4 regions of the Brevibacillus sp. MS2.2 genome follow, and region 2 is predicted to be linked to each of the others. Evidence: riboswitches for the same ligand, from Rfam matches in the RefSeq annotation. Region 2 holds a riboswitch; each other region holds the start of a gene.
The links. Region 2 has a riboswitch for S-adenosylmethionine ahead of HP568_RS11625 (2,3-diketo-5-methylthiopentyl-1-phosphate enolase). Riboswitches for the same ligand answer to the same signal wherever they lie in the genome.

Region 1 (7,180 bases), on a different contig from region 2:
CGCAGGTAGCAGGTGTCATGGCTGCCAAAAAGACGTGGGAAATCATCCCGATGTGTCATCCGCTGCCATTGACTGGCATCGACATACAATTTGCTTTTGTAGATGAAACGACGCTTGCGATTACAGGAACCGTGAAGACGACAGGGAAAACAGGCGTCGAGATGGAGGCGTTGACCGCTGTCAGCGTAGCGGCTTTGACGGTGTATGACATGTGCAAAGCCATGGATAAAGAAATGATAATCGGTCCAACCAGTCTGCAATCCAAAACAGGCGGAAAAAGCGGCGATTTCCATCGGGGAGAGAAGTAAGGCATGAGGCAAAAGTGGGAATCCTATCCGAGCAGCATTCGTTTATTGGCGATTGCTGCCGTCATTTTTTCTACCGGAATGGCGTGTATTTGGCCGCTAGTCACGATCTATATTCACAACCATCTCGGAAAGCCGCTGACTGTAGCCGGCTTCTTGTTGCTTTTAAATCAAGGCGCATTCTTGATCGGGAGTATTGTCGGCGGGATGATGTTTGACCGCTGGGGCAAAATGCGCACCATCATTGTCGGTTCCATTGGCGTTATTCTGATATCGATCGGCTTAGGTGTTACGCAAGATTTTACGATTTATGTTGCCTTGCTTCTGCTGAATGGACTTTTTTACGGAACACTTTCTCCTGTGATGAATGCACTGGCCGTAGTGTTATGGCCGGACGGAGGACGGAAAGGAATCAATCTGATTTATGTCTCCCTCAATGTGGGGGTAGCTGCCGGTTCTGCGTTGGGCGGCTTCTTGGCAAGTGTGTCATTTGCCTGGACGTTTTTCGGTAATGCCATTTCGCAAGTGGTCGTTCTCGCCATGTTCATGCTCATTTTGCCGCGTCAGTTAAAAAGGGTGGAACAACAAAGCCAAAACTCGACGACTGGACAAAGCATGCCTGAGCAAGCAACTGGTGATGTGCTGCGACAACCACAGCAAGAGTCAAAGGTGGTATGGGGGGCTTTGCTGCTATTATGCGGGGGGCTATTAATTAGCTGGATTGTCTATGTACAGTGGACGACGGTGCTGTCGACTTACATGCAATCCCTGGGCATTACACTCCGTCAATACAGTCTGTTGTGGACGCTGAATGGCGGCTTGATCCTGTTCGGTCAGCCGTTGATTGCGTGGGTCATTCGACGCTTTGCCCGTACGCTAAAGGCACAAATGCTCTTGGGCGCTTATATTTTTGCCTTGTCGATGCTGATTTTGTCTCAATCAACGGCTTATGCAGGCTTTGTGGCAGGCATGTTCATCATGACGCTGGGAGAAATGCTCGTGTGGCCAGCGGTGCCGGCTGTTGCTGCACAGTTTACGCCAGAGGGACGAGAAGGCTTCATTCAAGGGCTGATTGCAGGGACTGGATCAGCTGGACGGATGCTCGGACCATTGCTTGGCGCATTCATTTTCCAATCGATTCATGCGCAGGGACTATTGTTCGTGATGGCAGGCTTGTCGTTGGTGTCTGTCGCATTCTTTGCCTTCCACACCTCTTTTCAAAAAAGAAGGCATCAAGTACCCGTACAGAATCAAGCATCTTGACACGGTATACGTGCTCAAGTAGTATGATATAGACGAAAAAACAGTATATTCCGTGTGTTTGACTTATTCAGAGAGGTGGAGGGACTGGCCCTATGAAGCCCGGCAGCGGATCTGTTCCATGTGATGGACAGATGCTGTGCCAATTCCAGCAGGATTTTTTTCCTGACAGATAAGGACGTGACCAAGCTGATCTCCCCCTTTTTCTGTATGGAAAAAGGGGGTTTTACTGTATTGGGCCCCAAGAAAGGAATGGAAGAAAGATGCGCATTCAACCCTCCGACATGATTGATCGACTCCCTACCCAGTTTTTTGCGACCCTGGTGGCAAAAGTAAACAAGGTCATTGCGCAAGGCCATGACGTCATTAACCTGGGGCAGGGCAATCCCGATTTGCCGACACCGCCGCACATTATTGAGGAATTACAGGCACAAGCGGCACAACCACTCCATCACAAATATCCGCCTTTTCAGGGACGCGTGGAACTGAAGCAGGCAGTGGCTCATTGGTATAAGCAAGAATTTGATGTGGACCTCGATCCGGAGGAAGAAGTAGCGATATTGTTCGGCAGCAAAACCGGACTCGTAGAGATTTGCCAAGTACTCATGAACGCAGGCGATGTTGCACTGGTTCCAGATCCAGGCTATCCGGATTATTGGTCGGGGGTTGCTGTCGTAAACGGACGGATGGTCATGATGCCGCTGAAGGCGGAAAATGACTTCTTGCCAGACTACAGCCAGCTCTCCCAAGCTGATTTGGATCGAGCGAAACTGATGTTTCTCAACTATCCGAACAATCCGACAGCAGTCAACGCACCACTCGAGTTTTATGAGGAAACGATTCGTTTTGCGCGAAAACATGAAATCGTCGTCTGCCACGACTTCGCCTACGGGGCGATCAGCTATGACGGGAAAAAGCCGGTCAGCTTCATGCAGGTTCCGGGAGCAAAAGAAGTGGGCGTAGAATTCTATACGTTGTCTAAAACGTACAACATGGCAGGCTGGCGTGTTGGTGCCATGGTAGGGAATCGCGAGCTGGTTCGTCTGATCAATCTCATTCAGGACCATTACTTCGTCAGTCTGTTCGGAGCGGTACAGATGGCGGCAGCCAAAGCGATGACGGAGTCGCAGCAGTGCGTTCGCGACCTCGTGGCTGTCTACGAAAGCCGCCGCAATGCCTTGTACTCCAATCTGCATCGGATTGGCTGGCAGGCTCCACCATCACAAGGTTCGTTTTTTGCTTGGCTTCCTGTTCCAAGCGGCTTCACATCCGTGGAGTTCTCTGACCTGCTTTTGGAAAAAGCGCATGTTGTCGTAGCGCCGGGAAATGGCTTTGGTCCGACAGGTGAGGGCTATGTGAGAGCGGCTTTGTTATCCAATGAAGATCGTCTCGCAGAAGCGGTCCAACGGATTGAGCGGTTAGGGTTATTTACGAAAACCAAATAAAAGCGAGTCAAATTGGCCACACTACCATATAAATGGAGTGTGGTTTTTTCTTCTAGAATAAAAATCATTCTCATTATTGACAGATAATGATTTTCATTATACGATGTCATTGTTGTTAATGATAATTAGTCTCAGCGAGAGCGGGAGGGTACCATGCGCTATCAGATTAACGGTTACACGGATATGTATACGGTGATCGCCAACGAGCGGAAAATCGGCGGAGCCATTGAAGCAGGCCAGATTCGCTTGCGGACTGGAGAAGTTTACGCCAATGCTGTTCTCACTCGGTTGGAAATGTCAGGTGCGCATTTTTGCTCGATCGGATTTGTAACAGAAGAAGGCAAAAGACTGATTGTCCATGTGAATGATATCAGCATGATCGCTGATGCTCGTCACGTTAACGTTTGTGAGCTGACGAACGAATGCATGAGAGTGGAGAAGTCCGCAGAGAGACTGAAGCGATTGAAGCGTCTCTGTGAACTGAATGAAGGCAGCTGTACGCCGACCTTCCAGGAAGAGGCGTTACTGTTGGCAAGCGATATTGGTATGGAAGAAGCGTCCGCGCATGTAGACCTCTCTTTCCTCCCACACACAGAGAAACCACGTGTGTTCCGAATTGCCTAGGAAGATATAGCCCATACATATGGACCCCTTTTCGTTTGATACGAAGAGGGGTTTTTTGCATGAAGTGTGTCAAGACTAACGATTGAACAACCGCTCGACATAGTCAAAACCTATCCACTCATAGCTACCAAGGATTGGACTTACGAGAGGGAGAGTGATAAAACAAGGATAAGCAAAATCAAGGGGGAACGGAACATGGAGTACTCATTTTCAAAATCTGTTGAAGCACTATCCTCCTCGGCTGTCCGGGAAATCTTGAAGCTGACCCAAGGCAATCAAGTGCTCTCGCTCGCAGGTGGACTGCCAGCAGAGGATTCTTTTCCAATCGCAGAGATGCGCGAAGCGTTCAACCGCGCATTCGAACAAGGAGCAAAAGCTCTTCAGTACGGATTGACTGATGGTTACTTGCCGCTTCGTGAGTGGATTGCATCCCGCATGAAGCAAAAGCATATGAACGTCGGTTCAGATAATATGATCATCACTACGGGCTCTCAGCAAGCAGTAGACTTGTTGTGCCGTGTATATTTAGACGAAGGCGATGTCGTTCTCGTAGAAAACCCTACTTATTTGGCAGCCGTTCAGTTGTTCCAATTTCGGGGAATCAAAGCGATTCCCGTAGACGGTGATGCCGATGGGATGGATCTGGACGATCTGGCGAAAAAAATAGCCCAGTATCGTCCGAAAATGGTGTACGTCATTCCTACCTTTGCCAATCCGACAGGAAAGGTATGGAGCCTCGAACGCCGTCTCGGATTGCTTCGTCAATGTAAGGCCCAAAACATTCTCATTCTGGAAGACGATCCATATGGAGAGATCCAATTCGATGGGGAAGCACCGTATCGCTCGATTTTCTCACTGGATGAGCATCCGACTGATTCCTGTGTGGTGTACACCAGTACCTTTTCCAAAATTGTCGCGCCAGGCTTGCGTACTGGATGGGCCATTGGAGATACACGCGTGATTCAAATGATGGTGAAGGCGAAGCAAGCTGTTGATTTGCAGTCGAGCACAATTGATCAGTACGCTTTGTATGAGCTTTTGTCCCGCTTTGATCTGGAGAGTCACATTGAGAAAATCCGCGAGTCCTACAAGGCGCGCATGGAATGGATGCATGAGCTCTTGGTTGCGCAAAACTGGGAGGGTGTACAGTGGGAAAAACCAAGGGGCGGGATGTTCCTCTGGGTGAATCTTCCAGAGCACGTTGATGCAGAGAAGCTGCTGGCCCGCTCCGTACAGGAAGGCGTGGCATTCGTACCAGGAAAGCCGTTTTATGCAGCAGAGCCGCAATTCAATACGATGCGCTTAAACTATACACTTCTGAACCGGGAAGACACAGAGCTTGCCATTTCACGACTGGGCAAAGCATTCCATGCGTACAGCGAATCTTTGGTGACAAATGTTTAATGGAAGAAAAAAGACAACCATTCTCATGGAGCTGGTTGTCTTTTTTCATGCATGTTTACAGGGAGAGCTCTCTTTGGGCCCGATCCAGCCATTCATTCACAAGCTCTGTAAACAGAAGCGGCTGCTCAATCTGCAAGTTGTGTCCGGCACAATCGAGTGCGGCAAATGAAGAGCGGGGATAGCCTTCGATGATATCCCAAATATCGCGATAGCCGACTGAATGATCTTGTTTGCCCACAACAAAAAGACTCGGGTGGGGGAAGGGGGCCGTATCCAATGGGAAGGACACGCCGTATGACTGTCTGATTTTACTGAGGAAAGAAGGGTCGGACAGCATGTAGCCGTCGACAATCTCTTTTTTATAGCGGTTCCACGTATAATCGGTAGCGACTACCGCCATCGACTCAAACTCCACTCGTTCCGCCTCACTCAACTGCTCCCAGAGAGAAGGCTCCTTTACTAAGAGGGGTTTATCCGGCAGTGTGCGCATCTGTTTATCAGGAATGATGTTCGGGCAGATGAAAAGGGCGCCCTTCACTTGATCCCGGTGCTTCTCGATAACCGCTCGTGCAAGATATCCGCCGTATGATTCACCTGCAAGGAAAAAGGGCTCACCTGGAATGAGTTGATCGATGAACGCGAGGACAACCTCTAAAATATCGTCCGTGGTGTGGATATGTTCGTAGTTTTCCGTTTGTCCCATTCCAGGCAGGTCTATGTAAAGTCGTCGGTATCCCGGATGTTTCTCAAAAATTGGCTCCAGACAACCTGTCATACAACGGTGATCTAGTGAAAAACCGTGAATCATCACGACAGGAAAACCGCTTCCAATCTCCTCGTAATAAAGGTTGACGCCATTGACCTCGCATCTCATAAAAAGCCCCCTAACGACATTTGTGTCAGATTGTTCCGAAAGTTTGGAACGTACGTTCTTATTATAAGTGATCTGTTACATATTTCAAGGACGAAAAAACACACCCATAACGAGCGTCGTTAATGGGTGTGTCAAAGAGCTTCCTATTCTTCTGTTTCTTCCAAGGTGCAAATGGCGCTTGGACGCTTGATGCGCAATACAACGCACTCATATACACGGAACAGACTGTTCATTTGCTCGTCTCCGAGGAATGCGGAGTCGAAGTCTTCTGCAATCGCCAGGTCGAGATTGTGGCGGCCAGTCGCTACCAATACGCCGGAACGGCCTTTAATGGTAGGAGATTGGAAGACACCATCTGTAACGAGATTGCGAACATGCTCGATCTCAAGCACGTTGGTGCCTTTGTGCACGCGATGCAAGAGAGAGTAGAGCTCAGGAGAAACAACCAGTGCATACGGACCGCTGTGGCCCATTTTTAACAGCTTATTGCGCGCTTCCACGATATCGGCAAATGCATTGCCAGATTCCATCCAATCGCTCTTCAGATGAGTGAGGCGGCCTTTTACGTTCATCAGGCCTGGTAGGTCGAATTCCGCAGCACCGTTGAAGATCAGATCGTCTTCCATCAATGCACCACCAGCAGCTGCGTTTGCAGCCGCGCTCATGTCCAAAGGCATGCCCAGTGTGCGTGCTTGGGCAACATCGCGCCAGTAGAGCATGAAATCCTTGTACAGGATCGGAATCGTCATGCTGACACGGCGGCTAGGCTGTGTCAGCTCCAGTGATTCTCCCCGGAGGGAGAGACCGCCAAAACGGGATTCCTCATATACATCGTTGGTAATGGTTTGGATACCTTCACCCAATGGTCCATAAATATCGATAAAACGCCGTCCTACCAGTTGGCGGCGAGCCATGTCAACGACAGTTGCGTCCAGTTGGTTCCATTCTTCAGTCGTCAAGGGAGAGTCTGGGTATTTACGAAGCTTGTCCATCGTGTAACCTCCATGTCATTTCAGGATTTCCGGTTCTTTACATTCCTTTCAAGCTGCCAACTGTCAGCCCTTTTTTGCCAGAAACTGCAGGGGCGGAATGCTTGATCACGGAAGCAACACCGTGAGGAGCGGAAGCCGAAGCTTTCAAATGATCTACCTGGTGAATGTCGTGCCCCTCATCGTGATCAGTGAGATCAGGATGAGCCGCGTCAGAGAATCGTTGGCTCATGTTTGCCATGATCTCTTTGACTGTCAAATAGTCTGTATGCGTCTTTT
Region 2 (7,180 bases):
CTTTTGCCAATACCGCTACCCCATACGTACCGATCTTGTTGGCGACATCGCCATTCGCTGCTACGCGGTCTGTACCCACGATGACAGCCTCTACTTTCCCTTGGGACATTACCATCGCGGCCATGTTGTCGCAGATCAGCGTCACATCAATCCCTGCCTGCTGCAATTCAAATGCAGTAAGACGAGCGCCTTGCAGGACAGGACGGGTTTCGTCCGCGTACACCTTCAGGTTCCAGCCGCGTTCCTTTGCCAAATAAAAGGGAGCGGTAGCCGTACCGTACGCTGCTGTAGCCAATGCCCCTGGATTACAGTGCGTGAGAATTCCCATACCGTCATGCAACAGTGTGAGCAGATGTTCTCCGATGGTCTGGCATACTTCAGCGTCTTCCTTTTGAATCGCCAGTGCTTCATCAAGCACTGCCGCCTTCAACTCGGCAATCGACGCTCCGCTTTCTTTTTCAACACGAGCTTTGATGCGATCCAATGCCCAGAACAGATTCACGGCTGTCGGACGGGAAGAGCCCAGGTAGTCTGCCTGCTGGTTCAGTTCCTGCCAAAACTCGTCGTAGTTACTCGCTTCACTGCCACGAATCCCAAGGTAGAGTCCGTAAGCCGCCGCCATGCCAATCGCTGGTGCGCCACGCACTTCCAAACGACGGATGGAACCCCATACTTGCTCGGAGGTAGTCAAGTTCAAATAGATCGTTTCTACTGGCAGACGTGTCTGGTCAAGCAAGACCAATGCGTCATTCTCCCACTTAACAGGTGCCAATTGGGTGCTGGTTGTCATACTGTCGTTGCCTCCTGATAGTAACGTTCGGTCACAGTGCGTACGATGTCCGTGATATCTGTCGATTCGTCTATGCTGCCGCGACCGAGAATCAGCGCTTCTCCAATCGAGAGAGCCAGACGCTCTGCTTCTGCGCGAGTCTGGTCGTCTTCAATGGCATTCAGATCCGCTACACCTGCCAAGCCGATGACACGGCGCAAGATTTTGCATCCGGCATAGCCTGCTGTATCCTGAATCAAGCGCTTCACGTAGCTTTGCCACAGTCCCTCGACATGGGCACTGCGTTCTTTGGCGTGCTTGTGCCAGAGCTGAACGAATTGCGAAACGAATTCATTCCAGACATCCTCGACCGTTTCCAGTAAGTATTCGCGGTACGCTTCCCGTTCTCCTTGATCTTTTTGCAGACCGTGCTGTCCTGCGTAGTTGAGCAGCAGATTGGCTATAATCGCCCCAATGTCAAAACCGATTGGGCCGTAGTAAGCGAACTCCGGATCGATTGCCTTCAGGCTGTTTTCCGTGATGAAAATACTTCCGGTATGCAAGTCACCATGCAGCAGCGCTTCTGCGCGCGTAAGGAAATCGTATTTCAGCTTGGCGATTTCCAGCTTCAGCGGCCTGTTGTTCCAGATCGCCTCGACTTCCCGGCGAATCAACGGATTGAAGTCGTTGGTAGGCGCATTTTCATACGGATCAGTAAAAACCAGGTCTTCTGTGATTTTGCATAATTCTGGATTTATGAATGTTCCGACTAGCGCTTTTTTATCGTACGGATGCGCGCCCAGATCGGATGTAAAGAACAAGGTTTGCGCGAGAAAACGACCAATTTGCTTCGCAAATAGCGGGTACCGCTTTCCTTCGATCAGACCTTTGCGCATGATGATGTGGTCCCCGACGTTTTCCATGACAGTCAACGCAAGCTCCCCGTCGAAATGATACACCTGCGGCACCAAGTCTGGAACGTATTTGTGCTGAATGCGGAGTGCCTCGCTCTCGATACGAGCCCGATCAATCGTAAGCGGCCAAGATTCTCCCACGACGCGGGCAAAAGGCAGTGCTTGCTTGACAATGACGCTCTTACCGGTTGCCGGCTCCTGAATGTCAAAAACCAGATTAAGGTTGCCATCCCCAATTTCGCGACTGGTCAGATCGGCTCCTTCGCTAAAAAGACCCGGTATTCCTTTTACGTACTCCACTGCTTCCTGTTCAGTCAATGCGCGATATGCCATGATTCCAAAACTCCCCTCTACGTATTTTTCCTCTATCTCTACTTGTCTTGTTTGTGTCCCTGGAGCAATAAAAAGACCTCTTTTCCCGAAGAAAAGAGGTCGCTGTCGTCACGTGTAAGAACCGTGTTGATGTCCCCCTTATCTTCCAGACCACTTTTGTTTCTGCAGGAATTAGCACCGTGCATGTCGCCTGTCAATCAGTCGCTTCCTTGCGTCTGAATGGCGTCATGTCGGTTGCCGGGTATCATCGGGCCAGTCCCTCCACCTTCTCTGGATAAGGTATCCAAAACGTATTCGGTTTTTGATTTAGTTTGAATCATACAACCAACGCTTCCACGATGTCAACACCCTTTTGTGCAAAAATTCGCACCTTGCTATCAGTAGCTGTATTGTGTTCCCGATGCCGCAGGTCGCTCCCAATTCCACCAGTTTACCTTGCCTAGAAACGCTGCTGTTATCGACTTTTCGGACTTGAGCTTCAGTAGTTCTTTCGTAGGTCCGGTGAGGACGGCTCCGTAGATTCGAACTCCGTTTTGCTGCATGTAGTTATATCGCTCTGCTATCTGTAGATCTCTGCCAAAGAGTAAGGATTTTCCGATATCGCGAGCCAGGTCTTCTTGCTCTGACAAATACCTCATCTCCTCCAGATAGTTTGCGATTACCTTGTCCCCATCCCCTTTTTCATATGCACCACCGTAATCCATTTCTCGCTGGGCAAATCCCCATACTTCCCCGGAGCCAAACAGCACATCTCCGGCATCGCTTTCAGCTTGCTTGAGCTCTACTCCTGTATCTACCGCAAACCAAACTGTATCTTGTCCTGAAGAGTTAACATGGCGGGTAACCAGTTTATAGTACTCGTCATACGTCAAAAAGTGATCAAATGATATCGCAAGCTGCGAAACGGTACCCTCGGGCAGCTTCTCCATCGTCGTCCAGGCAGCCGAAGTGAGAGACATGGTATCCTCCGTTTCCCCCTCTGTCGGATAACGGAAAAACAGCTTTTGCTCTCTGACCCCGTCTGTCCATTGCGGCTTGGCATTCACGTTCCATAGCACATTCGTACTCTCAAATCGGCCCGCGTTCTTTTCTTCTCCCCCAACCCGCTCGCGTAGTTCCATGCTGATGTTTCCGTACAGCAATCCGACCTGTGAACCACTACTCCCCACTCTCACACCTGGTTGAGTAAAATTGACCATCGACTTCGCAACGTGAAACAGATCTTCATGCATCAGAGACCCAACCCAGCCATTCAGAATCAGCAACACAACTCCTGCCAAAAAGGGAAGCCCTATTGTGAATCCAGCGTTGTATAACCGATTTTTCCATTTCCCCCGGCGAACAATGGCACGCTGTTTTTCAGCGGACAGTGTTTCAGGCTGTTTTATTTTCACGTTGTCCTCTCTCGTTTCTTCCCCCAACAAAAGCCTCTCCAACCGCTGTGCGTATTCCTCGTCAGCGGCTATTTCCTCCTCGAATTGTTTCGAATCTTCTTCCGCCATTTCCCCACGCAAATAAGCAAGCAACCTTTGCTCGCGATGATTCTCATCCTTGTTCATCACCGGCTTTCCTCCCTCCACAACTGCCGCATCTTTTGTCGTCCCCGAAACAAGGAACGCTTGACGTCTGCCAGCTCGATTCCGAGTACCTCTGCCATTTCCGCGTAGGAAAACTGCATGGCAGACAACAAAATGACCTGTCTCTGCTTTTCCGGAAGTTGCTCCAAATAGTCATGGGCCACTTCCCACAGCTCCTTGTTCACGACATGCTCTGCCGGATCAACCACCGAATGATCACGTCGCTCTGGCAAGGCTTCCACAAACGCAAATCGTTGTTTCGTCTTCTTGCGATAACCGTCCACGAAAGCGTGATAGGCCACCTTGAACAGCCAGGGCCGTACTTTTTCCCCACGGTAGTCATCCAAGGAAGAGAAGGCGCGACAAAAGGTTTCCTGTGTCAGATCCTCTGCCAGTCTCTCATCTCGTGTCAGCCGGAAAAGATAGCGGTAAATATCGTTTACATGCAGCTGGTACACATCCTCCAGACCTACTTTCCCAAGCCGTTCACACCCCTTCCTCCCTTACCACGAAAGAATTGCCAAAAAGTTTCACCTTCGTCTTATTTTTCTAATAACCTGCTGCACATTCTCTGCAAAAACAAAGATTGACTCCTGACAATGAACGTCATATCATGGGGGAAACGAATAACTCTTATCGCGAGCTGGCTGAGGGACTGGCCCTATGATGCCCGGCAACCGGCGCTATACCATGAATCGTACGCTGATGATGCGTACCTTGGATAGCGAAACGGTGCTAATTCCAACGGATAAGAGTCGAGATCGAGCTTTTTTTGGCTCATCTCGGCTACTGACCCGAGAGATGAGAGGAGACGAGACGCTTTCCTAGTCGACAACCGCCTCCCCGCTCAATGGGGAGGCTTTTTTAATTTATCAAGGAGGATTAGACGTACCATGAGTGAACAACGTATCCTCGTCACCTATCTCACACAAGCAAAAGACTTGAACAAAAAGGCACAAGCCATAGCTGTCGGCATGACAGTCGGTTCCTGGACGGACCTACCGCTTGCCAAGCAAGCTGAGCTAGCGCCGTATCTTGGTGAAGCCGTGAGCGCGACACCACTTGAGACACTGGAAAACGGAGAAACACGCGGTTTGATTACCGTCAGCTATCCGACTCGTAATTTTACAGCAGACATTCCATCCTTGTTGACCGGAATATTCGGCAAACTATCGATGGATGGCAAAATCAAGCTCGTCGACATCGTTTTTCCTGACTCGTTCCTTCAGGCTTTTCCTGGACCGAAGTTCGGCATTGACGGTCTGCGCGAACGTTTAGCAGCACATAACCGACCGCTCTTGATGAGCATTTTCAAATCGTGCCTGGGCCTTCCTTTCGACGACCTGAAAACGCAATTCCGGGCACAAGCCTTGGGCGGAGTCGATCTGGTGAAAGATGACGAAATCTTCTTTGCAGATGACCGCGCTCCTTTTATCGAAAGGATCAAAGCGTTCAAGCAGATCGCTCAGGAGACCGAAGCCGAAACAGGCAAGCCCGTCCTCTATGCAGCCAACCTGACTGGACCTGTACATGAACTGAACGAAAAAGCGAAACGTGCAGTAGATGCGGGTGCTGACTGCCTCTTGTTCAATGTGCTGGCCTTTGGCTTTGATGCCCTGCACCGTTTGGCAGCCGATCCTGATGTACACGTACCGATCATGGCGCATCCAGCATTGGCAGGCGCTTACTATCCATCACCCGACTACGGTATCGCCACCCCGCTTCTGCTCGGAACGTTGATGCGCGTAGCTGGTGCAGATTTGGTGCTCTTCCCATCTCCATATGGTAACGTCGCCCTGGACAAGACAGAAGCGTTGCAGCTCGCCAAGCATTTGACTGACCCGCTGAATGGTGTACGCCGTTCCTTCCCGGTTCCCTCTGCTGGCATTCATCCGGGACTGGTTCCACAGCTTTATAAAGACTTCGGTCTGGATCAAATCGTCAATGCAGGAGGCGGAATCCACGGTCATCCTGGTGGAGCAACCGCAGGAGCAAAAGCATTCGTTGCTGCGATTGAGGCAGTCACTGCTGGCCGAACACTGGAAGAAGCCGCCGCTGATTCACAAGAACTGGCGATCGCCCTAGAAAAGTGGGGTGGCGCACGATGAGCAAGAAGCTCGTCCTGTTCTGCGATTTCGACGGAACGATTACCGAAAAAGACAACATTGTAGCGATTGTCCGCAAGTTTGCTCCCCCTGAGTGGGAAGCCTTGACGGAGCAAATCCTTTCGCAAAAAATAAGCGTTCAGGAAGGAGTTGGCAAGCTGTTCCAACTCTTGCCCTCCTCCTTGCGCCAGGACATTATCGATTTTATTGTCCATGAAGCGACGATTCGCCCGGGATTTGCTGAATTCGTGAGCTATTGTCGCGAAGAAGGCATCGAGCTGTTGATCACGAGTGGCGGCATCGACTTTTTCCTGGAGCCTATCCTGGCCCCTTTTGATCTCTCCGATGTTCCGATCTACTGCAACGGCAGTGATTTTAGCGGAGAGCGGATCACCATTACATGGCCTAACGCTTGCGATAAACATTGCACGAACGGCTGCGGTATGTGCAAGACGACGATCATCCGCCGTTACGATCCAGCGACCCATTTCCGCATCGTCATCGGCGACTCTATCACGGATTTGGCTGGAGCCAAAATCGCTGACTATGTGATTGCCCGTCACTTCCTCGCTGACAAAGCGGAAGAGCTGCAATTGCCGCATAGCAAGTTTGCCACATTCCACGACGTGATTCGCACTTTACAGCAAGTCCAACAGGAGGTTGTCTAATTCATGACCGCAACACTTGAACAACGTCTGGATGCCTTTCGCCGTCTGGATGACGCCAAGCTAACATTTGCCCGCCGGGACTGGTTTCCCGGCACTAGTGGCAATCTCTCGATTAAGATACAAAACGCTCCCTTGCAATTTGCCGTAACGGCAAGCGGCAAAGACAAAACCAAGCTGTCTCCCGAAGATTATCTGGTCGTGGATCAAGACTCGCGTCCGGTGGATGAAACTACGCTCAAGCCTTCCGCGGAAACGCTCATCCACGCCGTCGTCTACAAATCGTTCCCGAAGGCCGGTGCTTGCTTCCATGTCCATACCGTATGGAACAACCTCATTTCCGAGCTGTACTTTGGACAACGCGCTTTCTCCATTCAAGGACAAGAGCTGATCAAGGGACTCGGAATCTGGGAAGAAAACGCACGCATTACTGTTCCGATTGTTGAGAACTTTGCCGATATTCCGACCTTGGCCGCCGAAATTGAAAAAGTGATCACACCAGAGGTTCCCGGCGTACTCATCCGTAACCACGGGATCTACACGTGGGGCGGCAATGACTTCGAGGCTAAGCGCCACCTGGAGGCTTTTGAATTCCTATTCGAGTATCACGCCCGCTGGCTGCAATTGCGCCAAGCAGTCGTGTCCACTACAACCACCAATTAAGGAGGAATAAACGATGGCACAAATTCGTTTTCACGACAACAATGAGTACATCTCAGCACCCGAGGAAGTTGTCTCCTTCCTGGACACTCAAGAGATCATTTACGAAAAATGGGGCGTGGATCGCCTTGATCCGAAGCACCGTGATAACTACAGC
Region 3 (7,180 bases), on a different contig from region 2:
TGTCGATCCCGTTTCGATGACAGAAACGTATATTGCCACGCGTGTCTGGATTGATGATCCGTTTTGGAAAGGGGTACCTTTTTATATTCGCACGGGGAAAAGACTGCAAGAGAAATCAACCAGGATCGTCATTGAGTTTAAAAATCCGCACAAAAAGCTATATCAGGAACAAAATGAAACGCCAGCGCCTAATTTGTTGATCATCAGCGTGAATCCGAACGAAGGTATTGCTTTGCAGGTAAATAGTAAGAATCCGACAAATAGCGGTAAGATTGAACCGGTGACGGTAGATTTCAGTGCAGGGACAAAAGACGTACCAGAAGCGTACGAGCTGCTCTTGGTCGATGCACTCCGAGGGGATTCCACTTACTTTGCGCATTGGGATGAGGTCCGGCTGTCATGGGAGTGGGTGACACCGATTTTGGAAGCCTTTGCGGAAAATTCGGTGCCGCTCTTTACGTACGAAGCTGGCTCATTCGGACCGAAGGCCGCAGAGCAATTGCTTGCAGCAGACGGATTCGTGTGGTGGCTGGATAAGGTCGAGGAACGAGTGCCGGTCACTGCAACGAGATAGAAAAAAGAAAAGGGAGCGGATGAGATGCGATTTGGCGTAATTGGAACGAACTGGATCACCGAGGAATTTATCCAGGCTGGTCAAGAAGTAGAAGGATTTTCTCTTCAGGCTGTTTATTCACGTACCATCGAACGCGCCAAGGAATTCGCTGACAAGTACCATGCTCCATTCGCCTATAACAGCCTGGAAGAAATGACTGCAAGCAAAAATGTGGACGCGGTCTATATTGCGAGCCCCAACTCCTGCCACGCGGAGCAAGCGATCCAGTGCATGGACGCGGGGTTACACGTATTATGCGAAAAGCCACTGGCTTCGAATGCGTTTGAGGTAGAAGAAATGATCCAAGCAGCGAAAAGAAATGACGTGCTGCTCATGGAGGCTGTCAAATCTACTTTGCTGCCCAATTTTTTTGCGATACAGGACAACCTGTACAAGCTGGGAAAAGTACGGCGCTTTATTGCTAGCAATTGCCAATATTCTTCGCGTTATGATGCGTATCGCGAAGGAAAGGTTTTACGTGCTTTTGATCCTGCTTTTTCAAACGGAGCCTTGATGGACATCGGAATCTATTGTCTTTATCCGCTACTCATCCTTTTTGGCAGACCAGATGACATCAAAGCAGAAGGAATTGTGCTTGATTCTGGTGTGGACGGAGAAGGCAGTATGCTTTTGAAGTATCGAGAGATGGATGCAATCATTAGCTTCTCGAAAATTACTACCTCCTATCAACCAGCAGAAATTCAAGGGGAGGACGCTACGATGGTGATCGACCGAATCAACCATCTCAAAGAAGTGGACATTCGTTACAGGGATGGACGAATCGAGCAAGTGACAAGGCCTCAACCCCCAAAGACCATGCATTATGAAATAAGAGAATTCCTACACTTGGCGAGAAGCGGGGCCAGACAGTCTGCAACGAATTCGCATGAAGTATCCAAAATGGCCATGCAGGTCATGGATGAAGTGAGAAGACAGATGGGGATTGTTTTTCCAGCGGATCGAAAAAAACAGTAGGCAAAGGGAGGGCGTTGGGGATGAAAATGTATGATGTAACCGCCACCGTGTTCGAAGGAATGACGGTGTATAAAAACAAGCCGGAAAAGCAGCCGAAAATACGAACCGCTACCAATGGCTATGTAACAGAATCGAGAATCGACATGGACCTTCACTCTGGTACCCATGTGGATGCTCCCCTGCACATGGTGAATGCTGGCGATACATTTGAGAGTATTTCCTTGGAGAAGCTAGTGGGCAGTTGCAAGGTTCTCGATCTCACAGCGGTAGAGGACAGGATCACTCGCTCCGACTTAGAGAGCTTCGATCTTGTGCGAGGAGATTTTGTCCTGTTTAAAACGAAAAACTCTTTTGAAGAGGCGTTCTCTTTTGAATTCATCTTTCTGTCTGAAGAAGGGGCAGAGTATTTAAGTGAGCTGGGTGTGCGGGGCATTGGTACCGATGCACTTGGAATCGAACGCGCCCAGGAAGGACACCCCACACATAAAAAGCTGTTTGCAGCGGGAGTCATTGTCGTGGAAGGATTGCGGCTAGGAGAGGTCCCACCAGGCGAGTATTTTTTGGTAGCTGCACCACTCAAGCTGATCGGCACGGATGCAGCCCCGGCAAGGGTCCTACTGTTTGAAGGCTTACATAGCGTATAATGGTGACGGTCACCCGCCTGTGAAGATCAGGCGGGTTCGTTCGTATTGGACAAGAAATGCTTGGCTGAGGATGCATAGTGGTATAATTTGTCTATCCAAAATGAATGAAGAGGAGTGGGAAATGCATGCTCAAACGACCAGAGCAGGATGAATACGCTGCATATTTTGACTATTATATTGGACTTGTACCGGAGGGGGATCTGCAAACGATCCTTACACAACAAGGAGAGAGGCAAGTCGCATTATTTTCGTCACTTGCGCCTGAGCAAATTGATTATCGGTATGCACCAGGCAAATGGTCGGTAAAAGAGGTTTTGGGTCATCTCGTCGATACAGAACGCATCATGAGCTATCGCTTGCTGAGAATCGCGAGAGGAGATCAGACACCCCTCGTTGGTTTTGATGAGAATGCTTTTGTCGAACACGGGTGTTTTCAGCGAAGAGACCTCTCTGATTTAGTGGAAGAGTATAAGGCTGTTCGGGCTTCCACCATCGCGCAGGTTCGCGGAATCTCCCCAGAAGCGTGGTTGCGTACAGGACTTGCCAACGGAAACAAGCTATCTGCAAGGACGCTGGCCTATGTGATTGTTGGACATGAAGCTCACCACAGAACCATTTTGAAAGATCGGTATCTAGGGTAGGTCTTGTATGGAGAGATTACAGACAATTGATTATGTTTCGCCACTCGGCATCTTGGAAATCAGTGGGACAGAAGACGGGGTATGTTCGATCATGTTCACAGATCGGGACGAACCCATTTTGCTTGAACAAGTAGACAAATGCCTAGAGCCTCTCCTCGTTTGTCGGCAACAACTGGACGAATATTTTTCCGGCGAGAGACAGTCCTTTTCTGTTCCCCTGTGTATGAAAGGGACAGACTTTCAGAAAACAGTCTGGCACACATTGATCACTCTTCCCTATGCGCACAAGATTACGTACAAGGAGCTAGCCGCGTTGATTGGGAAGGAAAATGCGGTGAGGGCTGTCGGGAATGCCAACGGAAAAAATCGGCTGAACATCATCGTACCCTGTCACAGAATTATAGGAGCAAACGGGAGTTTAACAGGCTATTCGGGTGGCTTGTGGCGAAAGGAATGGCTACTGGCCCACGAACAATGTTCACAAAATAGGGAAAAATAAGGTAAAATCTGAGGGTAGTAGTGAGAATAGACAATTTCATAGAGGGAAACAGGTTCCTTATGGCGTGCGATGATGCAACTTATGATTTGCCAATGGTGCGGATATGTCGAGGAAAAAGAGCTGCCTGAGGAATGCCAGGAGGGCGGGTTTCATTGCACTTGCTGCAGTATGGAAGAGGTAGAAAGCCTGGCCAAATCAGCTTGCAATCAGAAAAGAAAGAATTTTGTTGACGCTTGCCTTGGAATTTCTTAGAATAAAGCTCAACAGCATAAATGGTTCTTATCCAGAGAGGTGGAGGGTCTGGCCCGATGAAGCCCAGCAACCGTTGCATATTGCGACAAGGTGCCAATTCCTGCGAGACGTTTCGTCTCGATAGATAAGAAGCGGGTTACTCCATTAGTAGATGAACCTTCTTCTTAGCGAAGAAGGTTTTTTTCAATTTCATATTTTCTTTATCCAGAGAGGTGGAGGGACTGGCCCGATGAAGCCCGGCAACCGTCACGCATATTTTGTGACAAGGTGCCAATTCCTGCAGGACATATACGTCCTGGTAGATAAGGAGGAGGAGCAGTAGCTGCTAACAAGCCTTCTTCTTATCGAAGATGGCTTTTCTTTTTATCTAAAATTCGGGGTATGGGGTGGTCAGGATGAGTGCAGAAGTGGTACGCGTGGGATTATTGGGATTGGGGACAGTGGGTGGAGGCGTAATCAAAACGATCCGTTCACAACAGGAGAAGCTGGCTTCTCGTCTGGGTAAACGAATTGAGATCGTCAAGGCATTGGTGCGTGACTCGGAAAAAGAGCGGGCGGTTCCTATCGACCCGACTTTACTGACAACAGACTTTGAGGATGTATTGAATAGCGATGTGGATATCGTGGTGGAGGTCATGGGCGGTGTAGAACCTACCTATGACTACGTCCGTGCTTTGATCGAAAAGGGCTGCCATGTAGTAACTGCCAACAAAGAACTTTTGGCGAAAAAAGGAACAGAGCTAGTCGATTTGGCCAATCAGCATCAAGTGCATCTTGCCTATGAAGCGAGTGTGGCAGGGGGCATCCCGATCTTGAGCGTGCTCCGGCAGTTCCTGCGCACGAACGATATTCAAGGCGTTCGCGGTATTCTCAACGGAACAACGAACTTCATTTTGACGAAAATGGAGGCAGAGCAGCTCTCTTACCAGGAGGTGCTCAAGCAAGCGCAGGAGCTGGGCTATGCGGAAGCAGACCCTCGTTCGGATGTAGAAGGCTTTGATGCTATGTACAAGTTGTATATCTTGGCACAGCTTGTTTACGGAGAATCATTGCCTTTAGCAGATGTTGTTCGCAAAGGAATTGCAGATTTGTCAGCAGGTCACATTCGGATTGCGAGCGAGCTGGGATACCGGATCAAGCTGATCGCGCAGGCCTATCAAGCTGAGAAAGGAATTCGCCTATCTGTTGAACCAACCATGCTTCCGCTGAGCCATCCGTTGGCGCAAATCCACGACGCGTTTAATGCTGTACAGCTATCCGGCAACATCGTGGGAGACTTGTTGTTTACAGGAAGAGGGGCAGGAGAGCTCCCTACAGCGAGTGCTGTCGTCGAGGATTTGGCCTATTTATTGACACAGCCATTCACACCGCATCCTACCTGGAAAGAAAAAACGGCTCCCAAAGCTGGTGTCACGGTGGACTCGGAAGAACACGTCCTGTGTTATCTGGAGGGCTCATGTCATACTGCTACGCCAGACCGTGTCTTGCATTTCCTTCAGCAGGCAGGAGTCAACGTGCATAAACTTAAAGTCCAATTCGACTTGGGAGGCGTCTTGCGCGCAGGTTTGATCGTGACAGGAATCAGTGAAGAGCACGAGTCCCTATTGAAAAATGATTTTGGCTTAGAAGTGCGCTGCTTCCCCATTATCGAATCTGCGTAAGAAAGAGGAATCATAAGAAGAAGAGCCGTATCTCTAGTTAGCTAGAAACACGGCTTCTTTTGTCAGGGGGCAGTCTCCACCGCTTTTGCACGCGGCTGTACACGCCCGTCGCTTTGGATGTCAACCCTTTCAGAAATGGATTCAATGCGTTTTAGCAGGGCAGCGCCGTTGCTTTCATTCATGGGTACAGCTTGTCCCAATTCTGCGTGAAACGGAAGCATCGTCAGCTCACAATCACCACTTTTCGTACAGCTTGCTTGCAGAACCATCGTTTCCCAAGTCTTGGGTTCGTTTGATCGTGTGAAAATGAAATTGCCGAGACTGTACGCAATCCATTTTTCGTTGTATCGTTCAAAACCTTGCAGGACATGAGGATGACCGCCAACAATCAAATCTGCACCAGCATCGATGTAGGCACGAGACAACTCTTTTTGATGATCGACAGGATAATCGGAGCGTTCCTTGCCCCAGTGTGCAATCACCACGACGAGATCCGCTTGGTTGTTCGCATCTTGGATCGCTTTCACTGCTAGCGTAGGATCATAGGAAGCGGCCATACCCGGCTGGGAATTCCCTGCATACCAGCTCGTTTCGGGAATGACCCTGCTGAAGCCGAGAATCGCGATCTTGATGCCGTTCTTTTCTATCAATACAGGAGAATAGGCACGGCTTGCATCCTTTCCGGCGCCGACGTATTCAATCCGGTTTTTGTCCAAAGCGTCAAAGGTATCCAGTAATCCCGGAACTCCTTGGTCCATGGAGTGATTATTGGCGAGATTCACCACATCAATCCCAGCGTTTTTCATGGCAGGAACAGCAAGTGGCGACGATTTGTAGACATACGCCTTGTTCTGTGCAGCAACACCTGTTTCGGTGATCGGTGTCTCCAAATTGGCAATCGTGATATCATCTTGCAAAAAGAGCGAGCTTACATGCTTGTATGGGTAGTCATAGCTGTTTGCGAGTAAGGTTTTCTCTACATTTCCTGACATCATAATGTCACCGACAAAGGTGAGCTGCACAGAAGCCTTTTGGTTCACGGTATTGTCAGGTGCAGGCTGCGTGTTCGGGTTGGTATGTTCTCTATCCATGGCAGTTTGGAATAGGTAGTAGGTTCCGACGACGAAGATGGCCAACACGCTAAAAAGGAGCGTGCTCTTCCCAACACGTACCCATTTTCTGCGTGAGTGCTTGCGCCGAGCTTTTACCCGGCTTGATCTGGTCTCGTTCATTTTTCCCCCTTGTCTTTCTATCCTTACATCAATGAGTTTTGATATCCTATAAGTAATACGAAAAGAGGCGAAAAAAGGTGCGATTAACTTTTGATCATTTGGTTCATTTTGTACAGCGAACTCCTCAGGAAGCATCGGAACAATTTTGCCAGGCGGGTTTTCATGCGGTAGCCGGAGGGCGTCATGCGTCTTGGGGGACATGGAATAGCCTTAGTTATTTCGGGCTTTCCTATGTTGAATTTTTGGCGGTTGAACACGAGGAGCTTGCTCGACAATCAGATAATCCACTCGTACGTCAATGCATCGAGGACGAAGCAAAGGGAGAAGGATTTGGCCAGATTGCGCTTCGGACCAGCGAGATGGATGCGTGGGCAGAGCGCCTGCGAAGCCAAGGTTTGCAGGTGACGGGACCTGTTGCGGGAAGTCGTACGCGTGATGATGGCACGACCCTTCGGTGGCGGATGTTGTTTCTCGAAGATACAGATAGTGCTCTTCTACCGCCATTTCTCATTGAATGGTCGCAGACAGATGAAGAAAGAATAGAAGATTTGACAAATCGTGGTATCATTGGTGCACATCCGAACGGTGCAGCCCATCTCCAGTCAGTAGGCTATGCAGTAAAGGATCTGGAAGAAGCAACAGCCCGTTGGCAAAGCTGGTTTG
Region 4 (7,180 bases), on a different contig from region 2:
AGTCCCGTCACTTTCAGACCGAGACTGCGCGCCGCAACAGGATTCAGACCAACTGCGAGGACGCGGAAGCCCGTAACCGTCCGATAAAAGAACACATACAACAGAATGGCAGCCAAAAACGCAAAATACACGAGCGGCGAATGACCAGAGACAATGCCTCCGATGACCGGAATATCGTGAATGAAAGGAATCTCTACGGTTGGCAAGCCAGCCATATCCTTATCGTAAAAGGCCCCTTTGACACCGAAAATCGCCCGTAGTGCAAATGTCGTCAATCCCAACGCGAGAAAGTTAATTGCCACACCGACGACGATTTCATTCGCCCTTAGCTTGATCGTCATGTACGCGAATAAGAGCGAAAAGACAACGCTGACCAGCGCTGCAATCAAAACAGCCAGAAAGAGATTCCCGGTAAAATGATTGCCGACAATCGCGGAAAAGGCACCGACCAGTACCAATCCCTCCAGGCCAACATTAAAAATTCCGACACGTGCGCAGAGCGCTCCACCCAAAGCTGCCAACAAGATTGGCGTGACCATCCGAATGGTAGAACTGAGGAGGGACCAATCAAAGAGCTCCATGCGATTCCCCTCCTTTTGCCTTCCGCTTTTTCCACCAGTCGTAGCTGAACTTGGCAGAGATGAACAAAATCAATACCGCTTGTATCACACTTGCCAGCTCCAGCGGCACATCCGTATTGCGCTCTACCCCCATGGCTCCTGTCTGAAAAGCAGCAAGCAGAATCGAAGTCACAATGATGCCAAGTGGATGCGAGTTCGCAAGCAGAGCGGCCATCAGGCCCGTCCAGGCGAAGCCCGGTACAGTCAGCGCCCCGTCCACAAAACGATAGTGCGCCCCCATTACCTCTACGGTTCCCGCCAAGCCAGCCAGTCCACCACTGGCAAACATCCCGGTCAGCATCACCCGAATGCGATTAATTCCTCCGTATTGAGCAAACAGCGAGTTTTGACCCAGCATCTTTACTTCATAACCAAAAGGCGTAAAACGAAGTACCCAGAACAACAGCAGCGCTGCAACGATCGCAAACAAAAATCCTGCATGCACGCTCATCCCGGCAAACAGCTTCGGAAGCCACGCACTTTTCTCCAGCATGACGGTCTGTGCAAGTGCCGCAGAACCCGTGCGATCCCGGAATGGCTCTGTCACGAGATAGCTCGCAAACAATACCGCGATATAGTTGAAGAGCAACGTAGAGATGAGCAACGGAATACGAAAGCGTGCTTCCATAAAGCCCGGCAGCAACGCCCAGAACCCGCCGACCGCCATTCCTGCGAACATACCCGCCACAATTTTGATCATTCCCGGCGCTGGCAAGTAGATCGAGACTAACGCAGCACTGACGGCACCCAGCACCATTTGCCCTTCCGCCCCCAGGTTGAATACCCCTGCCCGAAATGCGAGGGAAAGACCCAAGGCAATCAGCATGATAGGCGTGGCTCTCGCTAATGTAGATGTAAAGAAATAAAAACTGCCAAAGGCCCCTTTCCACATTTCCTGGTAGGTGCCCAAGATCGATTCGCCAACTGCAGCAATGACCAGTGCCCCGGTCAACAAACCGATGACGACAGCCAATAACGGCTGAACCAATGACTTAGATAGCTCTTTGATTGCTGCCATGAATGCTTCCTCCCGCCATGATCACGCTGATTTTTTCTTCGGTTGCCTCCAGGCGTGAAAGCTCTCCAGCGATTCGCCCTTTATACATGACCAAAATCCTGTCTGACAAGGCGAGAATTTCGGACAATTCGGAGGAGACTAGCAAGATCCCGTCTCCCTGATTGCGCTTTTCGATCAGCGCCTGATGGATGTACTCCATGGCACCGATATCCACCCCGCGCGTAGGCTCAGCCGCAATCAAAAACGGGGTTTCGTGTCCCAGTTCCCTTGCTACGATCAGCTTTTGCAAGTTTCCACCTGACAGATTCCCAGCCAGCTCCTGCAATTGTCGGGAGCCTGTCTTGATGGCGAACTGCTCTACCCAGCCTTTTACGACTTGGCGGAATTTCTCCCGCAAAACGACGCCACGGCGGTTGTAAGCAGACTTTCGCTGATAGCCCATCAACGCATTTTCCTCGACGCTTGAGAGTTTGGCCGTTCCCCACAGGTAGCGATCCTCCGGAATATGCGCCAAGCCCGCATCCCGAATAGTGGCAACTGATTTGTTCGTCACGTCCTTGCCGCCTAATCGCACCGTGCCCTCCTGTGCCGCTCGCAAGCCGCTGATCGCTTGCAGCAGCTCCGATTGACCATTCCCGGAAACACCTGCGATTCCTACGATTTCCCCGTGGTGCACGGTAAAGCTGACTTGATCGAGCAGAGTCTGCTTTTCTCGAACCGAGAGATTCTCTACCTGCAACAAGGGGCCTTTATCCAGAGGAAGTCGCTCAGCTAACTCCTGCAATTCACGTCCGACCATTAGTCTGGCTAAATCGTCCGCATTGGTTTCTGTACGGGAAACCGTTCCCGTCACTTTGCCTCCGCGCAGTACTGTAATACGATCAGCTACCTCCATGACTTCCTGCAACTTATGTGTAATCAAAATGACGCTCTTGCCGCTCTTTGCCAGGTTTCGAATCGTTTGCAGCAGGTCGCGCACCTCCAGCGGGGTAAGGACAGCGGTCGGCTCGTCCAGCACGATAATATCCGCTCCCTGATACAGGACCTTCAAAATTTCGACCCGTTGCTGTTCCCCAATCGAGCAATTCGCTACCTTGGCCTGCGGATGAATCGGAATGCGATACTGCTCACTCAGCGCCCGCACCTTGTCCTCCGCGTCCTTTCTTTTGAAAAAACCCGCTTGCTTCGGCTCGTATCCGATCACGATATTTTCAGTCACACTGAATTCTCCGAAGAGCATAAAGTGCTGGTGAACCATCCCGATCCCTTTTCGAATCGCATCCTCTGGTCCGCGAAAAACGACTGGCTTACCGTTTAACACGATCTCTCCCGACGTCGGCTGCTCCATCCCGTACAGCATCCGCATCAGTGTCGTTTTGCCCGCTCCATTTTCCCCGACAATCGCGTGGACTTCTCCTGCTGCCAGTGAGAACGACACCTTGTCGTTGGCGGTAAAATCTCCGTACTTCTTGGTCATGCCCCTCATTTCCAAGCGATCGGTCATTCCCACTCCCTCATTTCTGTACGTCCTTTTATGAAAATGGAAGACCGACTACACAGCCGTAGTCGGTCACATCCATCACTGTGCACAAGCTTTACATAAGCGTTCAAAAAGTTAGCTTTTCAGCACCGAGCTACCTTTTTAAAACTGGTCTGGTACTTTGCGAGTACCCGCTACAATCTCATCGCTGATCGCTTTCACTTTATCCACCACTTCTTGTCCAATAAAAGCATGCAAAGGCGTTTTGCTTTCGTGCGTGACATAGGTTACGCCAACACCTTTTTCTTTCAAGCCGTACGCAACAACACCTGGTTTGAATGTTCCTTCTACAAAGGTCTTCACGGTTTCATAAGCTGCCGCGTCAGTCCCTTTCAATTGGGACAGAACAATATGCTCTGGATCAATCGTCGTACGGTCAACGTCCTGACCTGCTGTGAAGAAGCCTTTTTCCTTCGCTGCCTCGAAAACGCCGAGGTCGCCTACTGCTGCTGCACCGTTAATGAAGTCAGCGCCTTTGGAAGCTTGGAGCAAAGCCAATTCCTTCGCTTTTGCCGGGTCAGTGAAGCTTCCTACATAGTTGACCATCAGCTCTGCTTTTGGATTCGTCGCTTTCAAGCCCTCTTCGAAGCCAACTGTCCATTTTTTCAACTGCGGGATATCAAGAGCGACAACCATGCCCACTTTGTTCGTTTTCGTTGCCAGACCTGCTGCTGCTCCCACCAGGTAAGCTGCTTCCTGCTCACGGAAGGTAACACTGCGAACGTTTGGCAAATCCACTACAGTATCAATAATCGCAAAATTACGGTCAGGATTTTCGGTAGCTACTTTTTTCAATGCATCCTCTGATGTAAAGGAAGAAGTGATGATCAAATCATAATTTTCTGCAACAGCCACGCGCAAATTCTCTTCAATCGCTCCATGGTCCGTAGATTCAATCGTTTTCACTTCTGCACCCAGCTCTTGTGCGGCTTTCTTCGCACCATCATCCATTTGTTGGAAGAACGGATTCACACCGATTTTCTCGGGCAAAATCAAGGCAATTCGCTTTTTGGCCGCGCCCTCTTGTCCTGCCGCTTGTCCTCCTGGCTGATCAGCAGGTGCGCTTGTGCCAGTCGAGCACCCTGTTGCCAATACTGCGAATGTCGTTAATGCGAGCAATAGCTTCTTCATGATGTATCTCTCCCTATCCGAACTTTACGTTTTTCTTTATCCTAATAGGTAATGTACGGCTTTTTACCCATTTTTTCAATACCATTTACGAATATTCTCATATAAAATTAATTTATCGTTCGTTTATTACCCCCTTCCCTATACAAATACAACAAAAAAACTCTTCCCGGAGGAAGAGTTTGCGTACGTAGCCGTTCTCTTCCTCATCTGTCAAAACCATGGTACAGGTTTTGCAGGAATTGGCACCTTTCTGTTCATGCATAGACATGATCAGTGGTTGCCGGGCATCATCGGGCCAGTCCCTCCGCCGCTCTTGATAAGGTAGGTGAATATATTTAGTTACAATGGAATTCATTCTAGCAGAACGGTTCAAAAATGCAATTCTTTTTTCTCAATTCCAAACACTTCTAAAAGTAAATCGAAGTTTAAAAAGTCGTCTTTTCAGCACCGAGAAATTGGCGAGAACCACAGCCCCTACCTATTTTACGTGAAAGGTTTGCTGGAGACGATGAGACAACGTATTCAGCTCGCCCAGCTCTTCCGTAATCTCACGCACTTTTTGATGCTGGTTTTCTGCTGTCGCAAACAGCTCTTCCAAGTTGGCTACGGATTCCTCGGTTACCGCTGTAATGGTCGACATCTCGATGGCAACTTCACCGGAACGCACTTTTACCCGGTCCATGCTGGAGCTTACTTGATCAGCCGCTTCCAGGAAGGCCATCATCCCAGCACGCACTGCTTCGATGGAGGCCACTGTTTTCACCGCCAGCTCTTGGCCTTTTGCAACAGACGTTTCCCCATTGCTCATATGCTGCACCGCATTCTCACTTTCCTGATGGAGAGACTTCAAAATGTCGGTAATTTCCTGCGTAGCTGTCGCGCTTTGTTCCGCCAGCTTGCGTACCTCATCTGCTACAACAGCAAATCCACGTCCATGCTCGCCTGCACGCGCCGATTCAATCGCTGCATTCAGCGCCAAGAGATTCGTTTGTGTCGCGATCTGATTAATCGCGCCGACAATTTCCTCTACGCGATTCGCCTGCCGATTGAGCTGGTGAATCGTAGAGGCTGCTACATTGACTGCCTGCACAATTTGCTCCATCTGCAAGGACAGCTCGTTCATCATCTGAACACTATCTGCCAGACGACGGTTGTTTTGTTGCGATTCCGTTTTCATTGCATTGGTCTGTGTTGTGACTGCCTCGATTTCCTGGTCGATGGATTGAACCTCTTCTTCGATCTTCACCGTAGAATTCGCCTGCGATTCCATACCAACGGCGACTTCCTTGAAGGCTACCATCATTTCATCTGTATTGCGCTTCGTACCTTCCGCATGTTCATGAACATGATCGCTTGTACGATCCAGTTGCTCCGTCATTTCCTGGATGTTCAAAAGCATTTCTTCCAGACGGCGCTCCTTCTCTTCCGCTTCCTGCCTTGCGTCGTGCGCTTTTTGCAGGGAGGCTTGTCCGGCGAGACACAGATACGTGACGGCTCCCATCATCATGAGAATCGCTACGATACGCACACCCAGATTAAGCTCGGAAAAATCACCGTTGAAAATCTCGTACGTTCCCGTATAAAACCCGACAACCGTGACGACGATTTGGGTAATTCCCGCTGTTACTACTAGCTTCCAGTCCAAATAGGCTGCCAAAAAGCCCATGACGATGAAGGCGAGGAACGAAACCTCTTGATAAGTGGTAAAGTGATCGAATGAAATCGCATAAAACATGAGTCCGATTGCTACCAGATAACGAATCACATGACTATCTTTGCGAATGAAATAATACGGCGAAACAATTAAAGTGACCAGCAATCCCAAGGACGTCACTTTCCAGAAGTTCACATCCACTTGGTAGGCAATGAGTCCCGCCATCCACAAATGATTCCATAGGATGAAAATCATAAAGCCTTCTTTGTCAGTCAAGGTATTGCGAATCAATTGAATCATAATTGCCCCCCTTTTTCCTATTACTTATGTATCGGATTCTTTCCCCATTATATAGCCAAACCTTTGCCAAATTTGTGAAAAAAGTGAGAACAGCCAAAAACAATTTCGAATAGGCTATTACACAACTCACACGTACAGGAGGCAACCGGAGAAAAGTGGAACTCAATCAATTGCCAGCCACTGTGCTGACACGGACGATTAGCCGTCCGAACACTACGATTTACTATCCCCAATTGGCAGGCTTAGCCAATCAGCAAGCGGAAAAAGAGATCAACCGGGCGATTTCTCAAACGGTTCAAGGCTTAATTCATGAGCAGCAACGGGTTCAGGTACCGGGAAATACAGAAATGCAAGGAAGCTACGAGATCAAGACAAACGAACGCGGTATTTTCAGCGTCGTGTTGAGCAACTACGCCTACACACCGCAAATGGCTCATGGCATGACCTTCCTCGGGTCGATCACTGCAGATATCCAAACAGGCAAGCTGTATACACTGCGGGAATTATTCAAGCCAGGAAGCGATTACGTCAAGGTGATTTCTGAAAACATCAAGCGTCAAATCAAAGAAAGAAACATCCCCACACTCAATGGCTTTACTTCGATTAAGCCCGATCAAGATTATTACCTCGCCGACAAAGCACTGGTCATCTACTTCCAGTTGTACGAAATTACGCCCTATTACGTCGGTTTCCCCATGTTCCCCATTTCCGTCTATGAACTGGAGCCGCTCATCAATGAAAAAGGACCTTTGAGCATCTTGTCCGCAGATTAGTGCACTGTACCACCGTAGTTTTCATCCAGGTGAGTGTCTTCTTCCATGACACTCGCCTGATTCTATTTGTGTCAGAAAATCCATTATTTCGTCATCGAATAAACGTTTACTTATATGTCCGGAACTGCTAGTATGTTATTGTAC

Region 1: it holds a riboswitch for S-adenosylmethionine, as region 2 does, so the genes downstream of both, HP568_RS23630 (pyridoxal phosphate-dependent aminotransferase) here and HP568_RS11625 (2,3-diketo-5-methylthiopentyl-1-phosphate enolase) in region 2, are expected to answer to the same signal.
Region 3: it holds a riboswitch for S-adenosylmethionine, as region 2 does, so the genes downstream of both, HP568_RS08200 (homoserine dehydrogenase) here and HP568_RS11625 (2,3-diketo-5-methylthiopentyl-1-phosphate enolase) in region 2, are expected to answer to the same signal.
Region 4: it holds a riboswitch for S-adenosylmethionine, as region 2 does, so the genes downstream of both, HP568_RS00875 (BMP family lipoprotein) here and HP568_RS11625 (2,3-diketo-5-methylthiopentyl-1-phosphate enolase) in region 2, are expected to answer to the same signal.

Annotation. Positions count from the first base shown of each region.
Region 1 is NZ_JABSUZ010000033.1:52,291-59,470, forward strand. It holds gene moaC (cyclic pyranopterin monophosphate synthase MoaC) at 1-308, shown strand, start outside; gene HP568_RS23625 (MFS transporter) at 312-1,568, shown strand; SAM riboswitch class I at 1,629-1,744, shown strand; gene HP568_RS23630 (pyridoxal phosphate-dependent aminotransferase) at 1,829-3,010, shown strand; gene HP568_RS23635 (hypothetical protein) at 3,164-3,634, shown strand; gene HP568_RS23640 (aminotransferase-like domain-containing protein) at 3,830-5,038, shown strand; gene HP568_RS23645 (alpha/beta fold hydrolase) at 5,094-5,912, opposite strand; gene HP568_RS23650 (family 1 encapsulin nanocompartment shell protein) at 6,056-6,904, opposite strand; gene HP568_RS23655 (IMEF encapsulin system ferritin-like cargo protein) at 6,942-7,180, opposite strand, start outside.
Region 2 is NZ_JABSUZ010000010.1:54,271-61,450, forward strand. It holds gene mtnA (S-methyl-5-thioribose-1-phosphate isomerase) at 1-790, opposite strand, end outside; gene mtnK (S-methyl-5-thioribose kinase) at 787-2,016, opposite strand; SAM riboswitch class I at 2,152-2,297, opposite strand; gene HP568_RS11615 (anti-sigma factor) at 2,394-3,575, opposite strand; gene HP568_RS11620 (sigma-70 family RNA polymerase sigma factor) at 3,575-4,051, opposite strand; SAM riboswitch class I at 4,224-4,401, shown strand; gene HP568_RS11625 (2,3-diketo-5-methylthiopentyl-1-phosphate enolase) at 4,487-5,701, shown strand; gene HP568_RS11630 (2-hydroxy-3-keto-5-methylthiopentenyl-1-phosphate phosphatase) at 5,698-6,366, shown strand; gene HP568_RS11635 (methylthioribulose 1-phosphate dehydratase) at 6,370-7,026, shown strand; gene HP568_RS11640 (1,2-dihydroxy-3-keto-5-methylthiopentene dioxygenase) at 7,040-7,180, shown strand, end outside.
Region 3 is NZ_JABSUZ010000007.1:48,406-55,585, forward strand. It holds gene zwf (glucose-6-phosphate dehydrogenase) at 1-574, shown strand, start outside; gene HP568_RS08180 (Gfo/Idh/MocA family protein) at 599-1,588, shown strand; gene HP568_RS08185 (cyclase family protein) at 1,609-2,232, shown strand; gene HP568_RS08190 (DinB family protein) at 2,358-2,873, shown strand; gene HP568_RS08195 (methylated-DNA--[protein]-cysteine S-methyltransferase) at 2,881-3,372, shown strand; SAM riboswitch class I at 3,649-3,755, shown strand; SAM riboswitch class I at 3,822-3,933, shown strand; gene HP568_RS08200 (homoserine dehydrogenase) at 4,020-5,285, shown strand; gene HP568_RS08205 (CapA family protein) at 5,348-6,517, opposite strand; gene HP568_RS08210 (VOC family protein) at 6,595-7,180, shown strand, end outside.
Region 4 is NZ_JABSUZ010000001.1:200,720-207,899, forward strand. It holds gene HP568_RS00860 (ABC transporter permease) at 1-581, opposite strand, end outside; gene HP568_RS00865 (ABC transporter permease) at 568-1,638, opposite strand; gene HP568_RS00870 (ABC transporter ATP-binding protein) at 1,613-3,142, opposite strand; gene HP568_RS00875 (BMP family lipoprotein) at 3,281-4,309, opposite strand; SAM riboswitch class I at 4,510-4,632, opposite strand; gene HP568_RS00880 (methyl-accepting chemotaxis protein) at 4,788-6,263, opposite strand; gene HP568_RS00885 (DUF3298 and DUF4163 domain-containing protein) at 6,419-7,036, shown strand.